Regions from separate parts of the Peribacillus sp. QJM3NY_7 genome, predicted to be linked through region 2. Evidence: riboswitches for the same ligand, from Rfam matches in the RefSeq annotation. Region 2 holds a riboswitch; each other region holds the start of a gene.

Evidence for each region. Region 2 has a riboswitch for S-adenosylmethionine ahead of AC0VX1_RS05490 (methionine ABC transporter ATP-binding protein). Riboswitches for the same ligand answer to the same signal wherever they lie in the genome.
Region 1: it holds a riboswitch for S-adenosylmethionine, as region 2 does, so the genes downstream of both, AC0VX1_RS14920 (bifunctional homocysteine S-methyltransferase/methylenetetrahydrofolate reductase) here and AC0VX1_RS05490 (methionine ABC transporter ATP-binding protein) in region 2, are expected to answer to the same signal.
Region 3: it holds a riboswitch for S-adenosylmethionine, as region 2 does, so the genes downstream of both, AC0VX1_RS21270 (methionine ABC transporter ATP-binding protein) here and AC0VX1_RS05490 (methionine ABC transporter ATP-binding protein) in region 2, are expected to answer to the same signal.

What each region holds. Positions count from the first base shown of each region.
Region 1 is NZ_CM149663.1:3,133,050-3,135,378, forward strand. It holds gene AC0VX1_RS14920 (bifunctional homocysteine S-methyltransferase/methylenetetrahydrofolate reductase) at 1-1,294, opposite strand, end outside; SAM riboswitch class I at 1,399-1,497, opposite strand; gene AC0VX1_RS14925 (MOSC domain-containing protein) at 1,609-2,259, opposite strand.
Region 2 is NZ_CM149663.1:1,156,440-1,158,768, forward strand. It holds gene AC0VX1_RS05485 (methionine ABC transporter permease) at 1-348, opposite strand, end outside; gene AC0VX1_RS05490 (methionine ABC transporter ATP-binding protein) at 335-1,351, opposite strand; SAM riboswitch class I at 1,421-1,525, opposite strand; gene AC0VX1_RS05495 (MBL fold metallo-hydrolase) at 1,809-2,329, shown strand, end outside.
Region 3 is NZ_CM149663.1:4,432,283-4,434,611, reverse strand. It holds gene AC0VX1_RS21280 (nuclear transport factor 2 family protein) at 1-360, shown strand, start outside; gene AC0VX1_RS21275 (GNAT family N-acetyltransferase) at 433-900, shown strand; SAM riboswitch class I at 1,042-1,153, shown strand; gene AC0VX1_RS21270 (methionine ABC transporter ATP-binding protein) at 1,495-2,329, shown strand, end outside.

The DNA.
Region 1 (2,329 bases), 2.0 Mb from region 2:
ATAAATCATAAACCGAAGTGGCACCCGGGAAGTCCCCAATTTTTGAAGGGTCTCCGGTGATGATCAATAATTCGTTCAGCCCCACCGTCTGCAGACCCATTAAATGTGACTGCAGGCCAATCAAATTTCGATCACGGCATGTTATATGCACCATCGGTTTTATATTCAATTGGTTCTTCAGTAAATTAGCCAGTGCATCATTCGATATCCTCGGTGAGGCAAGTGAATTATCCGCTAATGTTATGGAATCGACCCCTGCTTTTTTCAAAACTTCAGCACCACTCATGAAGCTCTCTATCCCTAGCTTTTTCGGTGGATCAAGCTCAACAAGAATCGTCCGTTCCGTTTTGGCTTTTTCGTAAAGGGGAAGTTCCAATTCTCTATCGTTCACTTCAATTACTTCTATTTCACGGGATTTCGTAAATTTCTCTTTCACGGGAGCCAAACTTCCAATTGCATGCTTTACAGCTTGAATATGCAGTGGAGTCGTTCCACAGCACCCTCCTATGATCGCGGCGCCTTGCTCACGAAGTTCCAGGGCACTAGAACCGAAATATTCCGGGACAGCTTTATAAACGAGCCTCCCATCGACATAATCCGGCAGGCTGGCGTTAGGGTAAATGGCAATCGATGCTTGCTTTGGCAAACTCACTTCTTCCAAGGCCCGAATCATATGATGTGGTCCAAGGCGGCAATTCACCCCAACCACATCGGCACCCAATTGCTCAAGTTTTTGAAAGGCATCATTTAAATGGATTCCATTTTGAAGATTACCCAGTTCATGCATCGAAACATTTGCGATGATCGGGAGTCCAGATTCAAATTTAACGATTTTCAGCACGGTCTCCAGTTCTTCCAGGTCATAAAATGTTTCCAGGAGGATCCCATCAGGGTTTTCCATCAACAAACTGTATAGCTGTTCACGAAAACCTCGCTTTATCTCTTCCATGCTTAAATCCGATTTCCTGATCCCCCGCTGTGCCCCTATGGTACCGAAGACATATGCCTTTCCTTTTGCTGCTTTTTTAGCAAGAATGACTCCCTGACGATTGATTCTGCTCACTTCACCTTCAAGTCCATGCCGTTTCAATTTGTTGAAGTTGGCCCCGTAAGTATTCGATTGAAGGATATCTGCACCAGCTTCCAGATAGGCTCTGTGGATGTACTCTATTTTATCTGGGTTCGTGCAGTTTAATTCCTCATAACATTGATCGATGCCATAAGAGTAAAGCAAGGTCCCCATTGCCCCTTCCCCAACCAGCATTCTTTCTTTCACTTCTTTACGAAAATTCATTATTACACCCTCTCCCAAAAACAATCCTGTTTTTGTCGTTTTCTATAGAGTATGAGAGAAAAGAAAAAAAACCTTCTCAAAGAAGAAGGTTTTTTGAAACATTCTCCTCATCTATCAAGCTCTGCTTGCTGGATTTAGCACCTTTGCCTAAGCTGGTTGCTGAGGTTTCTTCGGGCCAGTCCCTCCACCTCTCTCGATAAGATCCATTTATATAATTTTCATAAGATTTCAAAATTTGATTATATTTAATTTACATTAATAGTCTGTCAATTTCAATACCTGATCGACATTTTTTTCACTTTTGCAAAAATCATTCAATCTTTTGCTGCTTGAACCCTCTTCAAGATCCTTTGTTTCCAGTCTTCCGCTAACGAGTCTAGTGTAAGTATAGCCTTAGCACCTTCAAGCCCATCCCGTTTATGAAGGATGACCTCTGCTGCGTAATGGACAGAAATTTTTTCTTGTAGACGATCTATCAGCACAATCTCGTTTTGTTTATTTATCGTTCCTTCTTGAAGTACTCTTGCAAAATAACCAGTGAAACTCGTTTTCAGCACGTGTTCCAAAAACTTAGGTTCTTGATTGAAGAGGGAAATGGTCGAACAAGGTATCCTCCCTTGGTTAATTTGAACAATCACATCGCCTATTTGATAAATATCGCCGATATATGTTGTTTCTTCCTTCATCCCCGCTATAGTTAAATTTTCACCGAATGCAGGGATATCCAGCTCTTTAGAGAATTTTTCATTCCATAATGAATAATGCTCAAATGGGTAAAAGCACAAAGCCCGATCAGGACCTCCATGGAACTTTACATTACCGACACCATCACCGATTATGCCAGCTTTAGTCACTTTCAAATTATCCTGTGCTTGTTTATCCATGGCTGAAAAGATATCAATATTCGAAAAAATTTCATGTTTCGGCTTCCCCGCATGTAGTGATTTGATTTTCCCATTTTCCATTTTGCATCTTCCATTCATATTAAATTTATATCGTCCTATATGTATAAATTATACTAAAAGTCCATTTTAT
Region 2 (2,329 bases):
TGCCGTTTCAACAATCCTTGCAAAAAAAGGTATTGCGGATACGGACAGGGAAACAGAAGCTGCTCTTGGCCCTATCGTCGATCCTGTAAGTAGGTCCGTTAAAGGAAGGAGGGCGACCAAGAGAATGATGAACGGGATTGAACGGACAATATTGACTGCGAAACCGAGAGATCGATTCACGATGCCATTTTCAAAAAATAAATTCCTGGTTGTTGTAAATAGCAATACTCCAAGCGGTAAACCGATCAGCAGGGCTACTGCAAGAGAAACGCCGACCATATAAATCGTTTCAAGAAAGGCTTTATTAAGATCAGGTAAAATATTGACGATGGGATTAAGCAGTGACATGTTTTAACACCTCCACAGAACTGGAACGATTTTTTATATATTCCAATGCCGAATGAATTTGGACGGCATCGCCAATTAACTCGATGATTAAAATGCCTAAAGGAACATCCTGGATATACTCAATTTTACCGTGTAAAATATTTCCGTTTACTGCATGGGATTGGAGAGTATCCGAAAGAATCGATTCACCGGCGGTTTGCCCTTCGAATTGGATCTTAATAATCGTACCTTCACTTTCTTCAATCAAGTGCGAAGGGAGTTCGAAATCCAGTACACTGCTAATGAATTGCTTCGTTAACTCCTGTTTGGGCTGTGAAAATATTTCATAAACGGGTCCTTCTTCAATTACCCGGCCATCCTGCATCACGGCGACTCGGTGGCATAGTTCTTTGACCACTTCCATTTCATGTGTAATCAACACGATGGTGATACCAAGCTCACTGCTTATCTTTTTCAATAACTGTAAAATCGCTTTTGTAGTTGTTGGATCAAGGGCAGAAGTCGCTTCATCACATAATAGTACAGTGGGTTCATTTGCTAACGCACGAGCGATGCCGACCCGTTGCTTCTGTCCACCGCTAAGCTGTGCAGGATAGACATTTTTCTTATCGCTGAGCCCTACTATTTCCAACAATTCCAATACACGTAACTTAGTCGCGTCCTTCGATCGATGCGCGGCCCTTAAGGCGAAAGCGACATTTTCATAAACGGTTTTTGAACTGACCAGGGAAAAGTGCTGGAATATCATTCCGATTTTTTGGCGTTGTTTACGAAGCTCTTTGCTAGATAAAGAGGTTAAATCAATGCCGTCGATAATGATATTTCCACCTGTCGGACGTTCAAGCAAATTCAAGCAGCGGAGTAATGAGCTTTTTCCAGCTCCGCTGTAGCCGACAATTCCATATATTTCACCAGTTTGAATGGTTAAAGATACGTTATCCACTCCGATAACTCGGTTTTTCTTCGAGACGTATTCCTTTCGGACTGAACGGATTTCAATCATGAGCTTTCCCCCTTACACATTAAAAAAGCTGCCTCTATCATTCAGAAAGAGGCAGCGAAATCATATCTCGGCTTATCTTTCAGAATGCAATCATTCTGCAGGAATTGGCACCGTTCCCTAAGGGCGGTTGCCGGACATCACAGGGCCTGATCCCTCCGTCACTCTTGATAAGTAAATTATTATTTTAGAATATTTCAAGTTTTATAATATAATCTATATTATTTGTAAAATCCGGCAATGTCAATCGTTTCTTTGATTTTTTTGTCATTAAATCTGGTACAGTCCGTCAAAACGATTCATGGAAAATGGGCTATTATGCAATAATCCAGCATTTTCATCAATGTTAATTATTCCAATATTTCCTTGTCAAAAAGGTAAAGTGGTACTACATTTATTATAGTAAAGTTAAAAAAAGGAAGATGAAACTATATTTATACAATGATGGGGAGGAAACCGAATGATAGAGATCAAGACGATAAATGATGTGGTTTGCGTGCATGGGACTCCTGGCGGGAACAAGGCGGGGATGAGTGTGTATGTCTTTTTAACGGATGGCTTATTGATAGATACTGGCGCACAGATTTTATTGGAAGAGCTCATCCCATTCTATGAATCCGCAGACTTCGACTCAGTGGCCCTGACTCACTATCATGAAGACCATACGGGGGGCGCTGCCTGGATACAGGAACATAAAAAGGTCCCTCTTTTCATTAACCCGATGTCGGTTGAGGTTTGTTCAAAGGATGCTGAATATCCTGAATATCGCAAAAATTTCTGGGGAAAGAGAGACGCCTTTAAAGCTGAGCCTCTGGGGAAGGCCATTCATTCCCGTACCCAAACGTGGGAGCCGATTTTTACCCCAGGTCATGCAAAGGACCATATGGTGTATTTGAATCACAATAATGGCGTGCTCTTTTCAGGAGACCTTTTCGTAACCCCAAAAACAAAACTTGTCTTACGGGAAGAGTCCGTCCCGGT
Region 3 (2,329 bases), 2.3 Mb from region 2:
GAATCTTCATTATTAAAAGAGCATTTGTATCAGCTGGAGGAGAAATTGTTAAAATCTGAAGTTCGTACATCTCCAGAAGAGCTTTCATCATTATTGAAAGATGATTTCTTTGAGTTCGGCAGTTCGGGTAACATATGGTCAAAAAGCGATTTTATGGGGCAAGAGGGAGCCGGAGCTGTGAACATGACCCTAAGTCAATTTGAGATGCATCCATTGTCTGATGATACCGTGTTAATTACATACCGGATTTTTGATGAAGATAAGCTGGAACATACCTTAAGAAGTTCAATCTGGAAATGTGCGAATGGAAGATGGCAGATGTTTTTTCATCAAGGCACAAAAACAAAAGGGCCCCTTTAAGACTTTTATTTATGAAAAAGAAAGTTTTCCCTGCTTGAAAACTATTTCACTAAAATGATAGGAGTGATGAAGTTGATCTTTCGTACCATTGATACGGACAAAGATAAAGATACTATCATTAAATTTCGGAAAGATTCCTTTGTTGTAAGTTTTGGAACTGATGCGGGTTTTGGAGATGAACATGCCTATCTGCAACGAATGGAAGAAAGGGTCCGCAAATTTCCGGATGGACAGGTGATCATTGAAAAGGACCAAGAAGCGATTGGACAAATGGAACTTCAAATTCGGGAGTACGAAGGAACTGAAATTGGCTATGTGAATCTATTTTATCTTATTCCCGAATACCGCAGTAAAGGCCTTGGCAAGGAATTGGTCCGCTACGCAGAAAACTTTTTCAGGCAATTTAATGTATCCGAATATCACTTAAGGGTTTCTCCGGATAATCAAAGGGCGATTTCTTTATATACGAATTCAGGCATGGTGAAGATAAGGGAAGAAAATGAAAAATACCCTGTATGGAGAATGAGCAAATCATTATAAAAGTAGAAATATAAAATATATTGATATAATAAAAAAGTATCGATTCACTATACTATGAAACTATTTATCGCGATGAAAAATATGGTTGACTTTAGCGAAATTAGAATATATAGTGAAGGACATAATTAAATATAACGTTAATTCTTATCAAGAGATGTGGAGGGACTTGGCCCTATGATACCTCGGCAGCGGGTTTTTACTTTTGTAAAAATACTGTGCTAATTCCAACGGACGAAAGTTTGAAAGATAAGAAGGAGCTTTTCTTAGATAATTAATTTAAGAGTTTACTCTTTTTTATGTCTAAAAGAGGCCTCTTCTGTCTGATGACGGAAGAGGCCTCTTTTGTTTATTCAAAATGTATATGGTTATTTGGAGAATGGGTGCAATTACTCGTGAGTTTCGCGCAATAATCGTGAGTTTGGCGCAGTTACTCGTGAGTTTCACGTAATTACTCGTGAGTTTGGTGCATTTACTCGTGAATTTTGCAGTTTTACTCGTGAATTTCGAAAATTAACTCTATCATTATGAAACGTTGCAAAGCTCTTCTCTCTGGATAAAGAATTCGTACAAATAAACAGCGTGGGGGGAGATTGGATGATTGAGTTTCAAAATGTCAAAAAGGTTTATCAAACAAAGAAACAGACTGTCGAGGCTTTGAAGGGCATTGATTTGACAGTGGAAAAGGGGGATATATTCGGGGTAGTCGGTTATAGCGGGGCCGGAAAGAGTACGTTAATCAGGTTGGTCAATTTGCTTGAACATCCTTCAGATGGTTCGGTGATTGTTGGTGGCAAGGATTTAACCAAATTAAGCCCGAAGGAATTACGGGCAGAAAAGAAAAAAATCGGGATGATCTTTCAGCATTTCAACTTACTAAACTCAAAAACTGTTTTTGATAATATTGCCATGCCGCTGGTATTATCGGGAACTCCAGCTAAGGAAATTCAAAAACGTGTAGGCGAGCTGTTGGAGTTCGTTGGCTTATCGAGCAAAGCAAAGAGTTATCCGGAACAATTATCCGGCGGGCAAAAGCAGCGAATCGGCATTGCGAGGGCATTGGCTACGAATCCATCGATCTTATTGTGTGATGAAGCAACGTCGGCATTGGATCCACAAACAACGAGTGCAGTTCTGCAGCTCTTAAAAAAAATTAATAAAGAATACAATATCACCATCCTGCTAATCACTCATGAGATGTCTGTCATTCGGGAAATTTGCAATAAGGTAGCGGTCATGGAGGGCGGCTGCGTCGTTGAACAAGGTTCGGTTTTCGAAGTTTTTGCCAAGCCGCAAACGGATATTGCAAAAAACTTCGTGAGAACGGTCATACATGACGAAATTCCACAAAGTTTCTTAAAAAGCATAGGGTCCCATATCCCGATTATTTGGAAAATTAATTTTATTGGAACTACTTCGGGTACTCCTTTAC